DNA from 4 places in the Pseudomonas sp. D(2018) genome. Region 1 is predicted to be linked to each of the others. Evidence: predicted binding sites of a transcription regulator. Region 1 holds the regulator's gene; each other region holds the start of a gene.
What was found. The regulator sigma-54, encoded in region 1, starts transcription at its own class of promoters, with help from an activator protein. The targets are predictions, from matches to a motif close to ANTGGCATNNANNTTGCTNT.

Region 1 (2,200 bases):
GATGTGCAAGGTGGCTTCGATCTTTTGCTTCAGTTTCTCGACCTCCATGATGACTTGCACATTAGTGATCTTGTCGAAGTGGCGCTCGAGCCGGCCAAGTTTCTCGCCGACATAATCGCGCAGGGCGTCGGTCACATCCAGTTGATGTCCACTGATGTTGACTTGCATACCGCTTTCTCCTTATTGCCCGTGTATAAGAGACAGGCTAACGGGCCTGCCACCGGAACACTTTGGCGTGGGTCAATTTCCGCGTCACATCAGTCGCTTCCGTTCGCTGGAAGGCGCTATCCCAAGGGATTCGCGATACTTGGCTACTGTGCGACGGGCCACTTGAATGCCCTGTGCCTCCAGTAAACCAGCGATCTTGCTGTCGCTCAACGGCTTTTTCGGATTTTCCGCTGCGACCAGTTTCTTGATGATGGCGCGGATCGCGGTAGACGAGCATTCGCCGCCTTCCGAGGTACTGACGTGGCTGGAGAAGAAGTACTTCAGCTCGTAGATTCCGCGGGGAGTGTGCATGTATTTCTGGGTAGTTACGCGCGAGATGGTGGACTCGTGCATGCCCACGGCTTCGGCGATGTCGTGCAGGACCAGGGGCTTCATCGCCTCATCGCCGTACTCCAGGAAGCCGCGCTGGTGCTCGACGATCTGGGTGGCGACCTTCATCAGGGTTTCGTTGCGACTCTGCAGGCTCTTGATGAACCAGCGCGCTTCCTGAAGCTGGTTGCGCATGAAGGTGTTGTCGGCGCTGGAGTCGGCGCGGCGAACGAAACCGGCGTACTGTGGGTTGACCCGCAGGCGCGGCACGGCTTCCTGGTTCAGCTCCACCAGCCAGCGTTCGTTGTGCTTGCGAACGATGACATCCGGTACCACGTACTCAGGCTCGCTGGCTTCGATCTGCGAACCGGGCCGCGGATTCAGGCACTGGATCAGTTCGATGATCTGGCGAAGTTCATCTTCCTTGACCTTCATGCGTCGCATCAGCTGGCTGTAGTCGCGGCTGCCGAGCAGGTCGAGGAGATCGCTGACCAGGCGCTGGGCTTCAGTCAGCCAGGGGGTTCCCGTAGGTAACTGGCGCAGCTGGAGGATCAGGCATTCACGCAGGTCGCGGGCGCCGACGCCGGCGGGCTCGAACTGCTGGATGCGGTGGAGGACGACTTCGACTTCATCCAGTTCGATGCCGAGTTCGGGGTCGAATGCCTCGACGACCTCGGCCAGTGACTCTTCGAGGTAACCATCGTTGTTGATGCAGTCGATCAGGGTGACCGCGATCAAGCGGTCGGTATCGGACATGGGCGCCAGGTTGAGCTGCCAGAGCAGATGGCTCTGCAGGCTCTCGCCAACCGAAGTGCGCGAGGTGAAATCCCACTCGTCGTCATCGTTGCTCGGCAGGCTGCTGGCACTCGTCTGGTAGACGTCCTCCCACGCGGTGTCGACCGGGAGTTCGCTGGGGATGCGTTCGTGCCATTCGCCGTCTTCCATGGCTTCGGCATTGGTCTCGACGCTGGACTCTTGAAAGCTGGTCTCCTGATTGCCGGAGTTGGGCAACTGGTCGCCTTCGGCCATCGGGTCGGAGGTGTCGAAGTCGTCGCCATCCTCCTGCCGTTCGAGCATCGGGTTGGACTCCAGCGCTTCCTGGATCTCCTGCTGGAGATCCAGGGTGGAGAGTTGGAGTAGGCGGATGGCCTGTTGCAGCTGCGGGGTCATCGTCAGCTGCTGGCCCATCTTTAGGACTAGCGATGGTTTCATGGCAGAGGGCTTAGCACCTTATTCGCCGGCGCTTGCGCGCCATCCACTACAGGGCGCCGTAGCGCCACCAGGAAGCAAATTATATGCCTGACCTTGAAGGATTTTCCTAGCTTACGCAACCGGTCTTGTAGGCAAGGCCGCGGGACGCTACAGGCGGAACTCGTGGCCCAGATAGACTTCCTTCACCAACTGGTTGGCCAGGATTGCTTCCGCATCCCCCTCGGCGATCAGTTGTCCGTCACTGACAATGTAGGCCGTCTCGCAAATATCGAGCGTCTCGCGGACATTGTGGTCGGTGATGAGTACGCCGATCCCTTTGGCCTTGAGGTGATGGATGATCTGTTTGATGTCGCCCACGGAAATCGGGTCCACACCGGCGAAGGGCTCGTCCAATAGTATGAACTTGGGGGCAGTCGCCAGTGCGCGGGCGATTTCCACGCGGCGACGTTCG
Region 2 (2,200 bases), on a different contig from region 1:
TCGCACGCTCAGAAATGAATGGTCGCTTCGCCCTTGTGCCAGTTGCAGGGGCACAGCTCCTCGGTCAGCAGGGCGTCGAGCAGGCGCAGGGTTTCCTGGGGGTTGCGGCCTACCAGCAGGTCATTCACCGAGACATGGCGGATGACGTTGTCCGGATCGATGATGAAGGTCGCGCGCAGGGCTACGCCTTCGCGGCGGTCAATGATGCCCAGGGCGCTGGACAGCTCGTGCCGGGTGTCGGCCAGCCAGGGGAAGCTCAGGCCTTTCAGGTCCTTGTGGTCGCGGCGCCAGGCGAGGTGGACGAACTCGCTGTCAGTGGATGCACCGATCAGCTGAGTATCTCGGTCGTTGAACTGCTCCAGCAGGTCGCCGAAGGCCCTGATTTCGGTCGGGCAGACGAAGGTGAAGTCGTTCGGCCAGAAGAACAGCACCTTCCACTTGCCACGGTAGCTGTCCTGGTTGACCCGCTTGAAGGCGCTCTCAGGGCTGGGTGCGTGTTCCGAATCATGGTCCACCGCCTGCAGGTCGAATGCCGGCAGTTTGTCTCCGATGGTGAGCATGGCAGGTTTGCTCCAAGGCAGGATGGAGGCACTGGAATGGAGCAAGTATGGAAGGCTCCCGGGAGCTTGGAAAATGTGCTCGGGCTATACCGTCCATAGAAGGCGCTCCGTGACCATAGGTCGACGAGTTATAGGGCAAATTCCAAATCGCAACATATGTATAGAACAATCGGACCCTAGTGGTCACACAAGGCCGGACTAGACTGTCTGTTCCAGGGATGGCGGTGCCCCCAGGCGCAATCAGGGGAACACCTCGCCGTCGCAATCCGTCCAACCCTGTATCGCCGCCAAATAGGGCGGCGCGGTCAGTTCCGCTTCGCGGGCTGCACCAGACTGGGGCGCGACGACTATGCGTGTGTTGCAAGTTGTTGAAATGCAAGCGGTTGTTGCGATGGCACGGGGCTTGCGACTGCAAAACGGCCCGTGGCGACAAGGAGTTAGGCATGTCCCGCACTTTTTATGACGAAATGTACGACGCGAGTGGCGAATGCCGTCCGCACTACCGGGAATTCGCACGCTGGCTGGCGGACACGCCCCAGGAGCTGTTGGCCCAGCGACGTCGTGATGCCGACCTGCTATTCCACCGTGCCGGCATCACCTTCACCCTCTATGGCGACGAGCAGGGCACCGAGCGCCTGATTCCCTTCGACACCATTCCTCGTTCCATCCCCATGAGCGAGTGGCGGGTGGTGGAGAAGGGCTGCATCCAGCGCGTCAAGGCGCTGAACATGTTCCTCGCCGACCTCTACCACAACCAGCGGATCATCAAGGCCGGGATCATTCCCGCTGAACAGTTGCTGGCCAACGAGGGCTATCAGATCGCAATGCAGGGCCTCGACTTGCACCGTGACATCTATGCCCACATCGCCGGGGTGGATCTGGTCCGCGATGGCGACGGCACCTATTACGTGCTGGAAGACAACCTGCGTACCCCCAGCGGTGTCAGCTACATGCTGGAGGACCGCAAGATGATGATGCGGCTGTTCCCCGAGCTGTTCGCGGCGCAGCGCATCGCCCCCATCGACCACTACCCGAACCTGCTGCTGGATACCCTGAAAAGCTCGAGCCCGCTGGACAACCCCAGCGTGGTGGTACTGACTCCCGGCCGCTTCAACAGCGCCTACTTCGAACACGCCTTCCTGGCCCGCGAGATGGGTGTGGAGTTGGTGGAGGGCGCCGATCTCTTCGTGCGCGACGACCGCGTGTACATGCGCACCACCTCCGGCCCGCAACCGGTCGACGTGATCTACCGCCGGCTGGACGACGCCTTCCTCGACCCGCTGGCCTTCAATCCCGAATCCATGCTCGGCGTGCCTGGCCTGCTGGCCGCTTACCGCTCCGGCAACGTGGTGCTGGCTAACGCCATCGGTACCGGGGTGGCGGACGACAAGTCCATCTATCCCTATGTCTGCGACATGATCCGCTTCTACCTGGACGAGGAACCGATCCTGAAGAACGTGCCCACCTGGCAGTGCCGCAAACCCGAAGACCTGTCCCACGTGCTGGCCAACCTGCCCGAGCTGGTGGTCAAGGAAACCCAGGGTTCCGGCGGCTACGGCATGCTGGTGGGGCCCGCCGCCAGCAGCAAGGAGATCGAGACCTTCCGCGAGCGCCTCAAGGCCCGCCCCGAGGCCTACATC
Region 3 (2,200 bases), on a different contig from region 1:
GTCCAGGGAGTCGTCGTAGCCCAGCTTGCGCTTCAGGCTGGTGGCGCAGAAGTAGCAGACCACGCCGGCCACCAGGCCGATGATCAGGGCGCCCATCGGGCCGACGGTGCCGGCAGCCGGGGTGATGGCAACCAGGCCGGCGACCACACCGGAAGCGATACCCAGAGCGCTCGGCTTACCGTGGGTCAGCCATTCGGCGAACATCCAGCCCAGGGCGGCGGCGGCGGTGGCGATCTGGGTAACCAGCATGGCCATGCCGGCAGTGCCGTTGGCGGCTACTGCGGAACCGGCGTTGAAGCCGAACCAGCCCACCCAGAGCATGGCGGCGCCGACCAGGGTGTAACCCAGGTTGTGCGGAGCCATCGGAGTGGTCGGATAGCCCTTGCGCTTGCCCAGCACCAGGCAGCACACCAGACCAGCAATACCGGCGTTGATGTGCACCACGGTGCCACCGGCGAAGTCCAGCACGCCCCAGTCCCACATCAGGCCGCCATTGCCGCTCCACACCATGTGGGCGATCGGGGCATAGACCAGAGTGAACCAGACGGCCATGAAGATCAGCATGGCGGAGAACTTCATGCGCTCGGCAAAAGCACCCACGATCAGGGCCGGGGTGATGATGGCGAAGGTCATCTGGAAGGTGATGAACACGCTCTCAGGAATCGCGTACACCAGGCTGCTGGTGTTCAGGCCGCTGAGGAAGGCCTTGGACAGGCCGCCCACGAAGGAGTTGAAGTTGATCACTCCCTGTTCCATGCCGGTGGTGTCGAAGGCCAGGCTGTAGCCGTAGACCACCCAGAGGATGCTGATCAGGCCGGTGACGGCGAAGCACTGCATCATCACCGACAGAACGTTCTTGGAACGCACCATGCCGCCGTAGAACAGCGCCAGGCCGGGGATGGTCATGAACAGCACCAGTGCAGTAGCGACGATCATCCACGCCGTGTCACCACTGTTAAGCACGACCTCGTCGGCGGCCATGGCCAGGCCGGGGGTAACGAGGGACAAAAGGGCTCCTAGCCCTGCGGCTTTACGCAGAGTCATGTTGTTTTCTCCTGGGGCGTTGGGGTTCGGAGGCTTAGATCGCGTCTGTGCCGGTTTCGCCGGTACGGATACGGATGGCCTGTTCCAGATTGACGACGAAAATCTTGCCGTCACCGATCTTGCCGGTATTGGCTGCCTTGGTGATGGCCTCGATCACGCGATCCAGTTGATCGTCGGCAATGGCCACGTCGATCTTCACCTTCGGCAGGAAATCGACAACGTACTCGGCGCCACGGTACAGCTCTGTGTGGCCTTTTTGCCGTCCGAAGCCCTTGACCTCGGTGACGGTAATGCCCTGCACACCGATCTCCGACAACGACTCACGCACGTCGTCGAGTTTGAAAGGCTTGATGATGGCGGTGACTAGTTTCATGAAACTCTCTCCCGTGTTTGGTTGACTTGCCCCAGGAAAAACGCGAACCCGGCTCAAGTCTAAGCGCAGTGTCTGGCTTTTGTAATGCATCGGCCCGCCCTGCCTCGGCACGCCGACATCAACCAACCGCTTCTGGCGAAACACTCCCCCGCCTCGCCCGGTGCACCGGAACTGCATCGGTGCATGCGTCGCCCACCTCCAAGCAGATTTCTTGCCAGCTCCGAACAAAGTGCCTTTTTTCAAGCAGATACTGGCCGAATGCCGGTTCGGAGAGACCGGAACCGCACCCTGATCGCACCAAAGCAGTGCGCAACGCCCCAGCACCCTGCTCAAAAAGTGTGCGCCGCCCATCGCCAGTCCGGCCCCCGGGAGCACCGTGGTAGACTGCCGCCCATTCACCTACGGAAACCCACCATGCTGCCGCCCAAAGCCCTGCTCGATACCCTCGCCGCCACTGCCTCGCGCTTGTTCAGCAGCGACAGCCCGCTGCCCCGCGCCGAGGTCGAGACCCAGTTCAAGGCTTTGCTGCAGAGCGCCTTCGGCAAGCTTGACCTGGTCAGTCGCGACGAGTTCGACAGCCAGATGGTGGTCCTCGCCCGCACTCGCGCACGCCTGGAAGCCCTGGAAGCCAAGGTCGCGGAACTGGAAGCCAAGTTGAACCCGCCGCCGGCGGAGTGATCCCGCTCCGGCCCGGCGGACCGATCAAGGAGTGATCAATGTCCCTGGCCATCGTCCACAGCCGCGCGCAGGTCGGCGTCGAAGCCCCTGCCGTGACCGTCGAAG
Region 4 (2,200 bases), on a different contig from region 1:
AAGGTTCGCGGGTGGTCAGGTAGGCGCCGATCAGGCCGCCGGCAAAGCCCATCAGGGTGTTGAAGGCGAAGGCGGAGAGGGTGGTGGGGGCGCCGTAGATGTTGATCCATTGGGCGCCGGAGCTGTAGATGATGCAGCCGCCGAGGAAGCCGAAGAAGCCGACGATGATCAGCATCAGGCCCACCACGCTCATCGGCATGCTGTGGCCGACGATGGCGTTGGTGCTGCCGTCCGGGTTGAAGCGGCCGATGCGGGCACCGAGGTTGATCACCACCGCCAGGGCGAAGAACCCGGCGATCACGTGGACCACGCCCGCGGCGCCGACGTCATGGTAGCCCCACTGCACGGTCAGCCAGCCTTGCGGGTGCCAGCCCCAGGCGGCGCCGAACAGCCAGAGCACCGAGCCGAGCAGGATGGTCATGACGATGAAGGCGCTCATCCGTGCACGCTCGATGATGGCGCCCGAGAGGATGGAGCCGGTGGTGGCGGCGAACAGGGCGAAGGCGCCCCAGAAGATGCCGGTGGCGTTGTCCTTGATGTTCGGGCCCATGGACTGGCTCCAGGGCATCGCCGCCTTCAGGGCGTCCATGCGCGGCACGAAGCCGTCGGGGAAGGCGTTGTAGATGGCCCAGCCGAAGAGGAAGAAGGTGGGGACGATGAAGCCGAACGCGAGGATGTTCTTCACCCCGGCGGCCAGTGCGTTCTTCAGGCGTGAAGCGCCTATCTCGTAAGACAGGAAGCCGGCGTGGATCAGGATCATCAGGGCGATGCACCACCAGTAGAATATTTCCATATTCAGCGTGTTGGTCATCTCGATCAGACCCTGCAACTCCTCCAGGGTCGGTGTTTTCTGTTCTTCCATCACTCAATCCTCGATACGAATTCGTTGGAATAGCGTTGGTTGGCAGATCGAGTGGGACACGTGCCTGGAGGCTTCTTGTTTTTATCGCCGCGCAAGAAAAGTGCGTATTGGGAAAGGCAATCCTTGTGCCAGTGTCTGGCATCGCGCCATTACCCCTGGCTCGCGCGGCGTTTCGCGAGCGGAGCGATACCCAGCACCGGGGATCGATGGGTTTCGCCGGCTCGCGAACGCCGCCCGACCCATCCTGCGGGCTGGGCTTGAATGCCCCGTTTGTAGTCATCCTCCCGGCATCACGCCTGAAATTGGGTCGTTTTCTTAGCGATGTTGCTGCAGCATCGCCTGGATCTGCTGCACCGACTCCTGGGTCCGCCGCGCCAGGTTGCGCACCTCGTCCGCGACTACCGCGAAACCGCGCCCTTGTTCACCTGCCCTGGCCGCTTCGATGGCTGCATTGAGCGCCAGCAGGTTGGTCTGCTCGGCGATGCCCCGGATCACCCCGGCCACCTGGGCGATCTGCCCGTAGGTGGCCTGGATGTTCGCCTGCTCACGTTCGTGCAGGTTGGCGGCGGCTTTCTCGTCGCTGATCTCGCGCACCGCGCCGGTGACGTACAGCAGCCGGCCACGGCTGTCGCGCAGGCAGCGGCCACGTTCGCGGAACCAGACTTCGCCTCGGGTCTTGTGGCGCATGCGGTACTCCACCGCGTAGAAACCGTCGCCGCTGCTGTCCACCATCGAGGCGTTGAAGGCCTTCATCACCGCCTTGAGATCGTCCTGGTTGACCACGCCGAAGTAGCTGTCCCAGCCATCGGGGAATTCGTCGTGCTGGTAGCCGATGAGTTCGCGGAACTGCTCGGACCAGCGGATCAGGTTCTGCGGATGGTCGGGGTCGCCGTTGACCACGTTCATCGCCCAGCAGCCTTCGGTGAGGGTGCGTTTGGTCAGCTCCCAGACCTTGCGCTCTTCGTCCCATTTTTCCCGTTCGGCTTCCAGGGCATCGAACTGCTGTTCGCGTTCCTGCAGCTCGCCCTGCAAGCGGGCATTCTGCGCCTCGACAGCGGCCAGCCGTCGGCTGAGCGCGGCGTATTCCTCGACGCTGCAGGGCGGCGAGGGCTGGTCCTCCGCCTGGCGGCGGATGCCCTGCAGTTCACGCCAGTCGCGTTGCAGCCGCTCCAGGCTGCTGAGCAGCCGGGGCTGGCGTTGCAGTTGGGGCGGCGTGGACGCCGCGCCTGGGTCGCTGGACAGTTGGTCGAGCCACTGGCTGAGCTCATTGGCCAGGTTGCTGGCGGCATTGCTGAACCACATCGGCCGATTCTCCTTGGCAATGGATGGTGAGGGACT

Region 2: the regulator sigma-54 is predicted to act here: its motif matches at 951-970, upstream of FFS60_RS23885 (circularly permuted type 2 ATP-grasp protein).
Region 3: the regulator sigma-54 is predicted to act here: its motif matches at 1,617-1,636, upstream of glnK (P-II family nitrogen regulator).
Region 4: the regulator sigma-54 is predicted to act here: its motif matches at 976-995, upstream of FFS60_RS26305 (ammonium transporter).

The regions. Positions count from the first base shown of each region.
Region 1 is NZ_SCOK01000002.1:311,739-313,938, forward strand. Features, by position in the region: gene hpf (ribosome hibernation-promoting factor, HPF/YfiA family) at 1-168, opposite strand, end outside; gene FFS60_RS03160 (RNA polymerase factor sigma-54) at 253-1,749, opposite strand; gene lptB (LPS export ABC transporter ATP-binding protein) at 1,897-2,200, opposite strand, start outside.
Region 2 is NZ_SCOK01000052.1:20,173-22,372, reverse strand. Features, by position in the region: gene FFS60_RS23890 (peroxiredoxin) at 9-560, opposite strand; gene FFS60_RS23885 (circularly permuted type 2 ATP-grasp protein) at 1,004-2,200, shown strand, end outside.
Region 3 is NZ_SCOK01000012.1:116,302-118,501, forward strand. Features, by position in the region: gene FFS60_RS10720 (ammonium transporter) at 1-1,044, opposite strand, end outside; gene glnK (P-II family nitrogen regulator) at 1,079-1,417, opposite strand; gene FFS60_RS10730 (accessory factor UbiK family protein) at 1,832-2,095, shown strand; partial or broken gene FFS60_RS10735 (YifB family Mg chelatase-like AAA ATPase) at 2,134-2,200, shown strand, end outside.
Region 4 is NZ_SCOK01000071.1:818-3,017, forward strand. Features, by position in the region: gene FFS60_RS26305 (ammonium transporter) at 1-862, opposite strand, end outside; partial or broken gene FFS60_RS29305 (methyl-accepting chemotaxis protein) at 1,193-2,200, opposite strand, start outside.